Regions from separate parts of the Clostridium sp. TJA020 genome, predicted to be linked through region 2. Evidence: riboswitches for the same ligand, from Rfam matches in the RefSeq annotation. Region 2 holds a riboswitch; the other holds the start of a gene.
What was found. Region 2 has a riboswitch for cyclic di-GMP ahead of AC4FQ1_RS05350 (BsaA family SipW-dependent biofilm matrix protein). Riboswitches for the same ligand answer to the same signal wherever they lie in the genome.
Positions count from the first base shown of each region.

Region 1: it holds a riboswitch for cyclic di-GMP, as region 2 does, so the genes downstream of both, AC4FQ1_RS11110 (sensor domain-containing protein) here and AC4FQ1_RS05350 (BsaA family SipW-dependent biofilm matrix protein) in region 2, are expected to answer to the same signal.

Region 1 is NZ_JBZEFC010000007.1:127,836-135,426, forward strand. Features, by position in the region: gene purN (phosphoribosylglycinamide formyltransferase) at 1-309, shown strand, start outside; gene purH (bifunctional phosphoribosylaminoimidazolecarboxamide formyltransferase/IMP cyclohydrolase) at 314-1,816, shown strand; gene purD (phosphoribosylamine--glycine ligase) at 1,856-3,103, shown strand; cyclic di-GMP riboswitch class I at 3,161-3,252, shown strand; gene AC4FQ1_RS11110 (sensor domain-containing protein) at 3,592-5,343, shown strand; gene AC4FQ1_RS11115 (class I SAM-dependent methyltransferase) at 5,528-6,700, shown strand; gene AC4FQ1_RS11120 (hypothetical protein) at 6,801-7,373, shown strand.
Region 2 is NZ_JBZEFC010000002.1:305,758-313,348, forward strand. Features, by position in the region: gene AC4FQ1_RS05335 (vWA domain-containing protein) at 1-2,035, opposite strand, end outside; gene AC4FQ1_RS05340 (hypothetical protein) at 2,044-2,652, opposite strand; gene AC4FQ1_RS05345 (LPXTG cell wall anchor domain-containing protein) at 2,728-3,393, opposite strand; gene AC4FQ1_RS05350 (BsaA family SipW-dependent biofilm matrix protein) at 3,425-4,150, opposite strand; cyclic di-GMP riboswitch class II at 4,231-4,311, opposite strand; cyclic di-GMP riboswitch class II at 4,381-4,464, opposite strand; gene AC4FQ1_RS05355 (signal peptidase I) at 4,570-5,100, opposite strand; gene AC4FQ1_RS05360 (gamma-glutamylcyclotransferase family protein) at 5,269-5,673, opposite strand; gene pcp (pyroglutamyl-peptidase I) at 5,667-6,308, opposite strand; gene AC4FQ1_RS05370 (DUF979 domain-containing protein) at 6,345-7,277, opposite strand; gene AC4FQ1_RS05375 (DUF969 domain-containing protein) at 7,301-7,591, opposite strand, start outside.

The sequences.
Region 1 (7,591 bases), on a different contig from region 2:
ATACATCCATCATTAATTCCTTCATTTTGTGGTGAGGGAATGTATGGATTAAATGTTCATAAAAAAGTTATACAAAGTGGAGTAAAGATATCTGGATGTACAGTCCATTTTGTAAATAATGAGATAGATGGTGGAGAAATAATATTACAAGAAGCTGTTAAAGTTTATTTTAATGATACTCCAGAAATACTTCAAAATAGAGTTTTGAAGAAAGAACATAAATTACTTCCTTTAGCTATTAAATATATAAGCGAAGGAAAAGTGAAAATTAAAGAGGGTAAAGTAAATATTTTAAAAGGAGAGGAATAATTTAATGAAAAAGAGAGCTTTAATTAGCGTGTTTGATAAAGAGGGAATATTAGAATTTGCAAAGTTTTTAATCAATAGAAATGTTGAAATAATATCAACTGGTGGAACATATAAGTATTTAAAGGAAAATGGAATTTCAGTAATTGAAGTTAATGAAATTACTGATTTTCCAGAAATGTTAGATGGAAGAGTTAAAACATTACATCCTAATATACATGCAGGTATATTAGCAATAAGAGAAAATAAAGAACATATGAATACGCTAAACAAAAAAGAAATAAGTACAATAGATTATGTTGTTGTAAATTTATATCCATTTTTTGAAAAAGTTCGTGAAAATTTAGAGTTTGATGAAAAAGTAGAATTTATTGATATTGGCGGACCAACAATGCTTAGAGCCGCTGCTAAAAATTTTAAAGATGTAGTAGTTATATCTGATAAAAATGATTATAAAATTGTAATGGATGAAATGGAAAAAAATAATGATGTTTCTTATAAACTTAGAAAAAAATTAGCAGGAAGAGTATTTAATTTAATGAGCGCTTATGATGCTGCAATTTCAAACTTTTTATTAGATGATATAGAATATCCGGAATATCTTTCAGTTTCGTTTAGAAAAAAACAACAATTAAGATACGGTGAAAATTCTCATCAAAGTGCTGCTTTTTATGAATCAACTATGCTAGATGGAGCTATGAATACATTTAATGTTTTAAACGGAAAAGAACTCTCATACAACAATTTTAAAGATGTAGATATAGCTTGGAAATGTGCTAATGAATTTGATGAACCATCATGTTGTGCATTAAAGCATAATACACCATGTGGAGTGGCAGTTGGAAAAGATACTTACGAAGCTTATATTAAAGCTTATGAAGTTGATCCTACATCAATATTTGGAGGAATAGTAGCTTTTAATAAAAAAGTTGATAAGAGAACAGCTGAAGAGATGATTAAAATTTTCTTAGAAGTTATTGCTGCACCAGAATATGATGATGATGCATTAGAAATATTAAAGCAAAAGAAAAATTTAAGAGTTCTTGAATTCGAAAATCTTCCAAAAGATGATAAGTATATGGTTACAGTTGATGGAGGAATATTAGTACAAGAAGAAGATAAAAATCTTTTTAATGAATTAAAAGTTGTTACAGAAGTAAAACCAACTTCAGAAGAAATGAATGATTTAATATTTGGAATGAAGGTTGTAAAATATGTTAAATCAAATGCTATTGTAGTAGCACATGATGGAATTGCATTAGGTATTGGGGGAGGACAAGTTAATAGAATTTGGCCAACAGAAGATGCTCTAAGAAGAGGAAAGGGAGCAACAATTTTGGCATCAGATGCATTTTTCCCTTTTAGAGATGTTGTAGATAAAGCAGCTAAGTATGGAATAAAAGCAATAATACAACCAGGAGGTTCTTTAAGAGATCAAGAATCTATAGATGCATGTAATGAACATGGTATATCAATGGTGTTTACAGGTATTAGGCATTTTAAACATTAATTAAAGCTTTTTAGAATATAGTAAAAGGGGTTTTAAAATATGAATATACTTTTAGTTGGTTCAGGTGGAAGAGAACATGCAATAGCATGGAAAATATCAAAAAATAAAAAGGTAAATAAAATATATGTAGCTCCAGGTAATGGGGGGACTGCAATTGAGGATAAATGTGAAAATGTAAATATAACTGATATAGAAAATCTAATAAAGTTTTCAAAAGAAAATAATATAGATTTAACTATAGTTGGACCAGAAGAGCCTCTTATAAATGGAATAGTAGATAGATTTGAAGAAGAAGGATTAAAAATTTTTGGACCTAATAAGGCTGCTGCAATGCTTGAGGGGAGCAAAGCTTTTTCAAAGGACTTTATGAAAAAATATGGAGTGAAAACAGCAGAATATAATGTATTTTATGATGTGTATAAGGCAAAAGAATATTTAAATAATTGTAAATATCCAGTAGTAATTAAGGCAGATGGAGTTGCAGCTGGAAAAGGTGTTGTTATATGTAACAATAAATGTGAAGCTTTAAAGTCAATTGAAGATTTTATGGTATTAGATGTATTCAATGGAGCAGGTAAAAAAGTAGTAATAGAAGAATTTTTAGAAGGTATTGAAGCATCAATTCTTTCTATAACTGATGGTAATACTATTGTGCCATTTATATCAGCTAAAGATCATAAACAAATATATGATGAAAATAGAGGTCCAAATACAGGTGGAATGGGAGTTATTTGTCCTAATCCATATGTTACAGATGAGGTATTAAGAGATTTTAAAGAAAATATTATGGATAAAACACTAGAAGGAATAAAAGAAGAAGGATTTAATTTTAAAGGAATAATATTCTTTGGGATAATGATAACTAATGATGGTGTAAAACTTTTAGAATATAATGTAAGAATGGGAGATCCTGAAACACAATCAGTTTTAGCTCTTATGAAAAGTGATTTTTTAGATATAATATATTCAGCTATGAATGAAAATTTAGAAAGTTTAAATATAGAATTTTCAGATGAAACTTGTATAAATGTAGTTATGGCGTCAGAAGGATATCCTTTAGAATACGAAACTGGATATAATATAAGTATTGGAAATGTTGATGATAAAGTGTTTATTGCAGGAGCTAAACTTGAAAGTGGTAACTTAGTTACAAGTGGTGGAAGAGTTTTATCTGTTTTAGGAATAGGAAATAATATTGAAGAAGCAAGATATAAAGCTTACAAAAATGTAGAAAATATAATTTTTAAAGGAGCTTATTTCAGAACTGATTTAGGAATAATAAAATAATGTTAGTTAAAATAAATACTTGAAAAGCTTATAAAAATATAGTACTATTTAATAGTAAAAATAAATAGGCAAACTTAGAGAAATTTAAGGACGCAAAGCTATAGGGACTAAGGTTTTTATTTTAAAAACTATGTTAGCCAGTTGCCAAAAAGTAAACATACTTTTTGTTTTTAATTCAGAATATATGTAAATACACAATATATTTATTTTAGTTTAGATTTTGGCTACTCTTATTTTGAGTGGTTTTTTTTTATAATTTTTTAGATATGCCCAACAATTTAAATATTTATATATAATTAATAAAAGCGATAAAAACTATTAATATTAGTTTTTATCGCTTTTATTATTAATGTATTATTTAAAAATATATACTTGATTAATATATGTATTAGTACGAAAATAAAATAGATTAGTAATTTTTGTATATTTTATTATTTAATTAAAAATATTATTTAATTAAATATAATAAGGAGATGTAAATTTAGTATATGAGTAAAAAAAGTCTAAAGAATATAATTAATTCTAAAGAGGCTAGAAAGTATTTAGAGAGAATTGAAAATATTGAAATATTACAAGAATTATATAAAGTAAAAAAGGATAAAAATAATTTGAATATTATAATAAAAAATATACCATTTGCTATTATCTTAAAAGATAATAATAGTTCAATACTTGAAGTAAATGATAATTTTTTGAATTATTATAATATTAAAAGAGAGGATATTATTGGGCAAAATTGGAGATATGAATTTAAAAAAGAACTCATAGAGAAAATAATATTAGAAGATAAAATGGTTATTAATAAAAGGGATAATATTCAATTTATTAGAGAAAAAATAATAAATGGAGAATTGAGAACAATAGAAGTTCATAAAATTCCAGTTTGGGACAATAAAAATAATGTCATAGGAATAGTTGTTATTTACATGGATATAGTTAATTTTGAAGGTTATAGTGATGAATTAAGAAAGTTAATATTTACTGATTCACTTACGGGATTAAATAATAGACGAAGTATATATACATATTTAAAAAAAATTAAGAAAGATACAGAGTATGCTTCATTAATTTCCATAGATATTGATGATTTCAAAAAGGTAAACGATACCTTTGGGCATTATTGGGGAGATAAAGTTTTAGTATTGATTTCTAATATATTTAAACGGGTTTGTAATGATGCTTTTGTAGCACGAATTAGTGGAGATGAATTTATAATTATTTATAAAGATGTAACTAACGAAAAGTTTTTAATAAAAAAGGTTAAAGAAATTATAAAGACTTTAAATTATCAGTTTAGAAAAAGAGAAAAAATAAATTCAATATCAGCAAGCTTTGGAATTTTAACGGATAAAATTAAAGATAATAAAATTGAAGATTTATTAAAAAAAGCAGATTTTGCTTTATATAAAGCTAAAATTAGAGGTAAAAATCAATATGCCTTTTACACTAAAGAATTTGAGAAAGAAAGATTATTTAAATTAGAAATAGAGAGAGAACTTAAAAGAGCTTTAAAAAATAATGAATTAGAATTATATTATCAGCCACAATATACTTATAATAAAAAAATAATAGGATTTGAAGCTTTACTAAGATGGAATAATGAAAAATTTAAGAATGTTCCTGTTGAAAAAATAATCAGTTATATAGAACAAGTTAATATGATAAATATATTTGGAAAATATATATTAAAAAAAGCATTAGTATTTTCAAAGGAAATAAATAAAAATAGAGAAGATCCTATAATTGTATCTGTAAATATTTCGGAAATACAAATAATGTATGAAAATTTTACAGATATAATTGAAAATTTATTAAAAGAAATAAATATAAATCCAAATCTTTTAGGTATAGAGATTACAGAAAACACTTTAATTAAAAATATAAAGTTTAATATAAAGAAACTTAAAAAGTTAAAAAAATTTGGAGTTAAGGTTTATTTAGATGACTTTGGAAAAGGATACTCATCATTAAATTATTTAATTAAATTACCTATATCGGGTATAAAAATAGATAAAGAATTTATACAAAATATGAGTAAAAGTGATGATTATAAAAAATTAGTAAAGTTAGCTGTAGATATAGGACAGTCATTAGAAATTAAAGTTGTTGCAGAAGGAGTTGAAACATACAAGCAACTTCACATATTAAAAGAAATGAATGTTGAATATATACAAGGATATTTATTTTCAAAACCTTTATGCGAAAAAGATGCTAAAAAATTAATTAATAAATTGAAATAAAAGCTTTGGATATAAATTTTAAAAAAGATGCTATAAATTTTTTGCAGCATCTTTTGTTTTATAATAAGACTTTATTTTTATATATTTTTTTCTTAGAGTGTTGTATTATTTTAATATAATAAATTTAATTATGTATAGACATAATTTATTTTAGAGAGAAAACAAAAAGTAAGGTGTGAACTTAATGGAAGAATTAAAAAGAGCTATAAAAGAAATTACAAATGAAAAAGCTTTTAAAATAGTTATAAGTAATAAGATGAACAAAGAAATAGAATATAAAAAGATAAATATTGAATTAAAAGAAAAAAACAATAAAGAATATTATCAAATAGAAAAATATACAGATAAACAAGTTTTTCATGAAAATATTGAGAAAGATAAGTTTGAAGGTAAGCTTTTAGAAATAATAGAAGAAAATTATAAGCAAGTTGATGCTTTTAGTGAAAATTGTAATATAAATATTAAGATTTCTAAAAAGGGAAAAGTATTTTTAGGAAAGAAAAAAGTTGATAATAAAAAGTTATGTGAATCATGTAATAAATCACATAATAAAGAAAAAAATTATATTCTTAAAGAAGGAATGATAATAGAACCTTTAATAGATTTAGGTATATTCACTAAAGAAGGAAAAGCAGTTAAATCAAAATATGATAAGTATAAGCAAATAAATAGATTTATAGAAATAATTGATGATGAGATAAAGAAAAATGAATATAATGATCTTACAATATTAGATTTTGGTTGTGGTAAATCATATTTAACATTTGTACTTTATTATTATTTCGTAAAAATTAAAAATATAAATGTAAAAATGATAGGATTAGACCTTAAAAAAGATGTTATTAAAAAGTGTAATGATATAGCTAAAAAATATAATTATACTAATTTGCACTTTGAACTTGGTGATATAAATGGATTTAAATATAATAATAAAGTTGATATGGTAATTACATTACATGCTTGTGATACAGCTACAGATTATGCACTTTATAATGCAATAAAGTGGAATACTAAAATGATATTTTCAGTTCCTTGCTGCCAACATGAGTTTAATAGTCAAATAGAAACAGATAATTTAAAAATATTAACAAAGTATGGAATAATACAAGAGAGGGTAGCTGCACTTATGACAGATGCAGTAAGAGGAAATCTTTTAGAAACTTTAGGTTATAAAACTCAGCTTTTAGAATTTATTGATATAGCACATTCACCAAAAAATATTTTAATTAGAGCATCAAAGTCTAATATATCAAAAGATAAAAAGCTTAAGTCATTAAATGAAGTGGAAAATTTAATGAAAGAGTTTAATTTAAATCCAACTTTATATAAGTTATTAAAAGAAGATAAGTTAATATAATAAATTTTAGTAAGGTATTAATTAAAATAAATTATGGACTAAAATAGTTTAATATTATATAATAATTATTATTAAGTAACATAAGAAGTGAGGGTAATATATGGATAATAAAATAAGTTTAGTATATGAAAATGGAAAATACACTTTATATATAGATGAAAAAGTAATAAGCGTAAATAAATATATAGATAATGCAATAGATAATTTTACACAAACAATAAATAATAATGCAATATTAAAATCAATTCCTTGGGAAACTATAGAAAAAGATTTAGAAGAAATAAAAGATGATAGATTAGAAATAAATAATGAATTTAAAACACTTACATTTGGAGATATGAAGTACTTTTATAGCACAGATAAAGTATTTAATATGCATGGTGGAAATATGAAACAATTACTTGGAGGATATAACTTATTTTCTTTTGTTGTTAAAATGATAAGTGCAGGATATATAAAAAATTATTTAGAAATACTTAATTTCTGTGAAGAAGTGTTAAGTTATAAGGTAACTTATAGAACAACAGAATCAAGTATTTCTGTTTTAAGTCCATCTTTTAATTATGGTTCTGCAGAATATAACTTTGTAAGTGGAAAAGTTAATAAAGGTGCAACTATAGAAAATATGACTTTTAATGAATATAAACAATATGTTTTAGATAAAATTAAATAATTTTTATATGATTAAATTAAACTCTACTAATGATAATTAGTAGAGTTTTTGTAATAAAAAATAATTAAGGTTATTTAATAATATATTTTTAATAAAATAAAATTCTATAAAGGTTATAAAAATATTTTTTTTATTAAGATTGTAAACAATATCTTAAAGTAGTATATTAATTAAAATAAAAAATGTTAAAGTAATATCATGAAAGGGAGGACTTTAAT
Region 2 (7,591 bases):
TCAAAGAAATAACTTGATTATCTACTGTTAAAGATTTTATGTTATAACCTTGACAATCACCTTCATTAAATTTATATGTTCCCCTTGTAATATTATTAATAGTAAACTTCTCATTGTTATAAATATCAACATTCCAATTTTGATTAGTAAATTCTACAGGAATATTGCCATTATAATTTTGAGACATATTAAATGAAAATAGTTGATCTGAATCTATACTTTTTCCAGTTGAATCAATAACATTTTTTAATATTTCTACTTTTGGTTTAATAACTTTAACCTTGGCAGTACTTTTTAAATTTAAACTTGGTATATCCTTATTAGTTATTTCTAAAGTATAATTAGTATCTTCTTTCATAACTATACTATCATTTTTATTAAATCCATCACCTAATTTTTCATTCTTTCCTACATTATCTAATAATATTTCTTTACCTTTATTATCTGTCCACTTATATACATATCCATTTTCTTGACCATATGGTATATTTAAATCCTTTATTAAATCTTTTAATCTTATTTTATCTCCATATAATACTGTTTTATCTTGTAAACTCAATTTATATAAATAAGGAACATTTACTTTAGGTATTGGAAATTCTTCTATAGTTTTTTTATTATCAGTGGGATTTATATATTCTATTGTTGCCTTTTCATTAGTATTAATTGAACCATCTTTATTCATATAATCACTATTAGCTTCTACATTTCCAAGATAAGTATCCTTAGCCTTAATCCTAAATGAAAAAGTTTGGTTTTGTTTTGTTATTACTTGATTATCCCAAGTGACAGTATTTCCATCTATCTTTCCGCCTTTTGTCACACTACCTTCAACTATTTTAAAATTATCTGGAACTACATCTCTTATTGTTACATTATCTATAGAATTTATAATTTTTTTATAAATTTTATCATAAACCTTATCAATATCATTAGGACTATTTATATAAATTACTCCATTTTTACTCTCAGGTTCTATTTCTTTATTATAATTTTGTATTCCAGACAAGAATTTGTCTGACATATTTTTATAATATCCATCAAAACCTAACGTAGAACTTTTAAATCCTAAAGATATAAACCTAGTATTTTTATTTTCTTTTTCTATTTCTTTATAAGTATTTATAGTTTGATTAATAACATTCAAGCTAATATAATTTTGGTTATTTTCACCTACATAATTTAAGCTATAGTTAGGTAATCCGTCTGTAAAAAATATAACGTATTTTCCCCTATTGTCATTCTTAACTTTCTGTAGTTGTATTTCAACTTTATCTAAAGCTGCTTCTGCATTAGTAACTCCTTCAGAGGTAATACTATTTATTTTTTGTGTTACATAATTTTTATTTGAAGTAAAATCTACTAATAAATCTGAATCGGATTTAATACCAGACATAACCTTATAACCAATATATATATATTGAGGAAAGTGTAAGCTTTGGGTATATATTTTTCTTAACAATAATTTCTTTTCATTTTTTAATCCTTTATTTATATATCCATAACAATAATATTCATTTGAGTCATCATCATGTATAGTTACTACTTCTTCTTTATTGTCATTATAATATTTTAAATACCCTTTATATTCATTATATGAAACTTTTTTTAACCCCTTAATTTCTCTATCATTTTCATAAGTTCCTGAAAATGTTATTACAGATATTTTATTATTTTTATCCGAAAGCAACTTTTTTGAAAAGTTAATTGCAGCCTCTTTTAAGTTATCTTCTGCTTTATTAGATTTCATACTTCCTGACTTATCCAAAACTAATATTACATCTTTAGGATTTGATTTTGTTGCTCCATTAAATGAAGCATTTAAATTTATAGTATATTCTCTATCTTTTAATTGTTTTTGTTTATCCCCTTTGTGATAATATTCTGCTGTTTTACTTATAGTAAATAAACTTTTATTATTTGCTGTTTCTCTATTATCTGCGTTAACACTCAATGGAGTAATATTAAAAGTAAAAAAAGTGAATATTACTGTCATTGCTAAAATAACTTTAGATTTTTTTCTTTTATTATTCATTAGTAAAATCACTCCTTACTCTTTTTATCAATAAACTTAGATTCATCAACTTTCCAAGCTTCTTTTATTCTTTTAATATTAATCTCTTTTTGGTTCTCTTTTGTTTCATCTAGATGTATTATACTTTCAGTAAATACATCAACAGATAAATTTTTTATATCATAATCACCATCTAAATTTTTTATATTATCACTAATTTTTACACTATCTAGTAATTTTTTTGTAGAAGATTTAGGATTTAATACTCCCTTATAATAATAATAATCCCCTATTTTTACCCAACTATCTAAATTAATAATATTTAAATCAACTGTGCTTTTACCATTAACTTGTATAGGTAATCCATTTTTCCATACTGGAACTATTTTAACTCTTATATAAGCAGGTAAGCTTCCTGTATTTTCTACATAAACTTCTTTTTTTATAGTATCATTTTTATTATATTTACTAGGATCAAAATTTTCCTTAGTAGTAACTTCATATTTAGCAATTTTAAAATCATTTTTCACTTTATCAGAAGATGTAAAAAATGCATTACTTGCAAAGCTGATTAAACTAATTAAACTAACTAACGCTATTCCAATTGTTGCAATTATAATTTTCTTCTTTTTAATCATACTTTTCCTCCTTTTTAAGAAGTATCCATAAATCGTATAACTTTTATATATAAATAATTTTAAATACCATTACTACTACTTACTAAATTTCTTATCTTTTTTTAAAATAGAAATAATTCCTATTGAAGCAATTAATATACCTATAAAATAAAAATTTTCGTAACCAGTTTTAGGTAAAATACCATTCATTTTTTTATTATTTAGATTATAATTATTTTCTTTATTAATCATTTGCTCTGGAATTTTTATACCAGTAAATATCCATTCAACTTCAGCATATTTATTTTTGTACTCATTTCCGATTGTTTTTCCATCAAATACAGCCTCAGCTTCAAGCTTTTTTTCTTCTCCTGGCTTAACTTTACCAAGAAAAATCTCATTACTTAATCCATTTTTACTAGCTATTGGACCATTATATATAATATTGCCATCATATTTTACAACTAAATTTATCTTTTTTAATAAATCATACTGTTTACTTTTAGTAACTCTTTCAGCTCTTACATATATATCATAAGAATCTTTATGAGCATTTTTAAGAGTCATTGTTCTTTTTACACTATCCCCAGGAAGCATATTATATTTACATAAAAAAGGTTCATCACCATTAACAAATACTATTCCATTAGCATCTCCTACCAATTTAACATTAGGGGGAAGCACCTCTGCTGCCTCCCCCTTAATTCCAGTAAGTAATATAATTGATAGGGTTAATACAAAAGCTTTTAAAATATTTTTCATATATTATCACCCTACTTTTATATTTATTTAATTATTTAGATACTCCGCCTAAATCTTTAATAGCTTGAGGTGCTTCTTTCCATCCATCACTTACAGCTCCATTTGATGCTTGTATACCATCTGCTGTAACTATAACATTAAACTTTAAGTTTTTATAAACATTATCTGCTTTTTTATCTAATGTAACACTATTTAATAATGCATTTGTTGTAGCCCCTGGTTTAAGAATTCCATTATAATAATAAGTTCCTTCTTTTCCATCAATCCACTTTCCTTCTGAATCACCTAAGTTATCTCCAAAATTTAATTTAATTAAACTTAAATCTAATTTTTTAGCATCTTTTGGTGTATTATCTTTTGAACTATCATAATAAGTTATATCTTCCAACTTAATATTATTTCCATTAGTATCTTGTCCTATTTTAGTAGTAACCTTATATGAGTCAACTTTATCTCCTCTTGAATTTGTCCAAACTTTTTCTAATTTTACTTTTACAAGTTGATCATATTGTGCTTTACTATCAACCTTTACAAGTTTTTTTACTTCTGTTCCTGGAAGTACTTTTTGAGCAGTTGTTTTATCAAAATCTTCGTTTATATCTATTCCTGAATTTGCATTGCTTGGATTATCTGTTGATACTGTTGAAAATTTATTTGTTACACTGTCTTGTGATGTAAACCAAGCTAATGATCCTATTGATAATGATGCCACTACTGCGACTGCCGCTATTGCACTAATAATTTTTTTCTTTTTCATTTGTTAATCCTCCGTTTTACTTTATTTTATATTTTTAGAATATAATGTAAGGATTAGCTAAGAAAATAAGCTAATCATGTAGAATTAGCCGGTTGCACTACTAGCTCCATATGTTCCAAGTGCCCATATACAGAACATACTTCAAAGCTTCTATAAAATTTTAGTTTTAATTGCATTAGTCTTAATTAATATATTTTTATATAAAAAAAGACTAATCTATATTTAAAATAATATAAATTAGTCGGTTGCACTACTAGCTCCACATATTCCAAGTGCCCATATACAGAATATGTTTCAAAGCTCCTAAATTTCATTTTTATAATAAAATGTTATCATTTAGTTTTTTATTATACAATAGTTTTTATATTTATTTTACTTTATTAACACTTTGTTAAATTTATTAATAAAATATATTTTTATTATTTATTTCTAACTTTATCGATAACTGTACTAATACCAAATAAGGCCAAAATAAATATTATTACTATAACTAAATTTCTTTGAATAAATTGAGATATATTTCCTAAATAAGGTACATGGAACATTACCTTTCCTATAACTTGCATATTTTTAACTGGAATTGGATCAGCTGTATTATTTGCATCTCCTTTTGTTATAAATTCAGTTCCATTATTTATAACCTTTTGCACTCTATGAGTTGTTATTGTCTTTCCTGTTGAGCCTCTAAATGTTATTACATCTCCAACTTTTATTGATTGATCTGTACCATTTTTAACTACCACTAAACTTCCTGGATTTATATTTGGTTCCATACTACCAGTCATTATATAATATGTACTATAACCTAATATACTTGGATGTTTTCCTTCTTTTTCACCCATTATATTAAAGATTGATAAAACTATAACTGCAACTATAAATAAATAAAATATAATATTAAGTACAGTTTTTATTGAATTTTTCTTTTTTAATTGTTTTTTATCTTTCATTTTTCCCCCTAATGATTAAATTATAAAAATAATTTAGCATATTCAATTTAATATTTATATGTTTTTTAAGTTTACTATATTTTTGTTAATATTTATTGTATTTTTGGTTTATAATCTATAAATTATACAAAAAAGAAGTTACCAAATATTTGATAACTTCTTTCTACATTACCTCTTAAACCAATCCCCACTTTTAACTTTTAATAACTTATCTTCTTTATTTAAAATAGATTTTGTATTATATTTATAAAAATATGCTTTTTCTTTAGTACCATCCTCTAAATAAACTTCAACAACCTCTCTTAAATACTCTGAATTTTCATCTAAAACTTTAAAATTTTCTAATTCATCTAGTTCAAATAAAGTTTTATTAAAATTTTTAAATGTCATTAATTCACCAGCAATTTCTTCTTCCCCACAAATTACTGCTGGATATCCCTTATTTTCTATATGGAACAATTCTCCATAAATTGTCCCCTTTTTTAACCCTTTAACCTTACCCTTTAATAATTTCTCATAGTTGAACATCCCACTTCTAAGACTTCCATATACAAATACTTTATCCACTAACATATTTCTCCACCAATTACTTTTACATCTTCATCATAGATAGTACATGCTTCTAAAATTAATTCTATACCTTTTACTATTTCATTTAACGACATAAAAGGTACATTCTTTTTATCTAAGATTTGAGATGTTATATATGGTATGTGAACAAACCCTCCTTTAATATTTGGATACTTTTTATTTATCATGTATAAAACTCCATACATTACATGATTGCATACAAAAGTTCCAGCTGTATTTGAAAGAGTGCTTGGTATTCCATTCTCATTTAAATGTTTTACTATTGCTTTTAATGGTAAATTTGAAAAATATGCAGCATCTCCATCTGCTCTTATAACCTCATCTATTGGTTGATTTCCCTCATTGTCTTTTATTCTAAAATCATTTATATTAATTGCAACTCTTTCTGGAGTTATATCATATCTTCCCCCAGCTTGACCAATTGATATTACTACATCTGGTTTATGTTTTATTATAGATTCTTCTATAACTTTTAATGATTTTTCATATACAGTTGGTATTATAAGTTTTATTACTTCTGCACCATTTATATTATCTGAAACCATATTTACAGCTTCTTGTGCTGGATTTATTTTTTCACCACCAAAAGGATCAAATCCAGTTAATAATATCTTCATTTTAATTCCTCCTTTGTTACTATACCCTTAAATTTTTTAAAACGCTAAGAAATACATAGCAAATATATGAACAACTAATAATATTATAGCTGTTGGTGCCTGAGTCTTAATTACTTCATTTTGATCTCTACATTCTAGCAATGCAGATGGAACTATATTAAAATTTGCAGCCATAGGTGTTAAAAGTGTTCCACAATATCCAGCAGTAAGTGCTAATGCTCCAACTATTACTGGATTTGCTCCTTGTGCTAATACAAAAGGTACTCCTATTCCTGCTGTAATTACTGAAAATGCTGCAAATGCATTTCCCATAACCATTGTAAATAATGCCATTCCAAGTACGTATGCAGTAACTCCTAATAATCTATTTCCTTGCGGAACTACACCTGAAATATATTGTGATATAACCTCCCCAACACCAGCTTGTGTAAATAATGCTCCAAGTGCAACAAGTAATTGCGGTAACATACTTGTTGGTCCCATTTGGTGAAGAAGCCTTGCTCCATCATTAACAGCTTCTTTAGGTTTAGCTTTTGTTATTGCAAAAGCTGCTACCATTGCAGCTATTGCCCCAACACCAATTGCAAATTGTGATGAATTCTTATAATCGGATAATCCCATAGCTACTATAACTGCTGCAAAAGCCAATACTAATGAAGGAGTAAATATTTTGCTTTTAATTCTTTCTGATGCTTTTTGTCCTTCTTCTTCAGTAGCTGTATCGTATTTTGCAAAAACAACTTTTTTAGAAACTGTTAACAAACTTGATAAGACAAGTATTCCACCAGTTACGTTGTAAGGAAGCAACTTACCAAATATAAATGGTAGCGACATCATAATCCAAAATAATGCTGTATAATATCGTTTACTTGAATCTATTGTTTTAAACGATTTATATGCTATTACAATCATAAATAAACCCATTGTTATATAAAAAATCTCCAAAGCTATATCTATAAACTGTTGCATATTTCCCCTCCTCTTTTGTTGAATTATTTTTTAGAATATTTTTTTTGCATTTTTTTATCATATAAATAATTTTGTAATAATGATACTAAGAAAGCTATTAAAGCCATTATTATACTAGCTTTGGCTATACTTAATGCAGTAACATTATATCCAAACTCTGTTAATGTGCTTGATATCAATAAAACTCCTGAGCTTCCTGCAAAAAGATTTTGCCCAAAGAAATTACCATAATTCTCTGATGCTGCTGATAAACCTTTTATTTTTTCTTCATCAGCCTCATCTATATTATTAAACTTATTTTTAGCTGCTGCTTG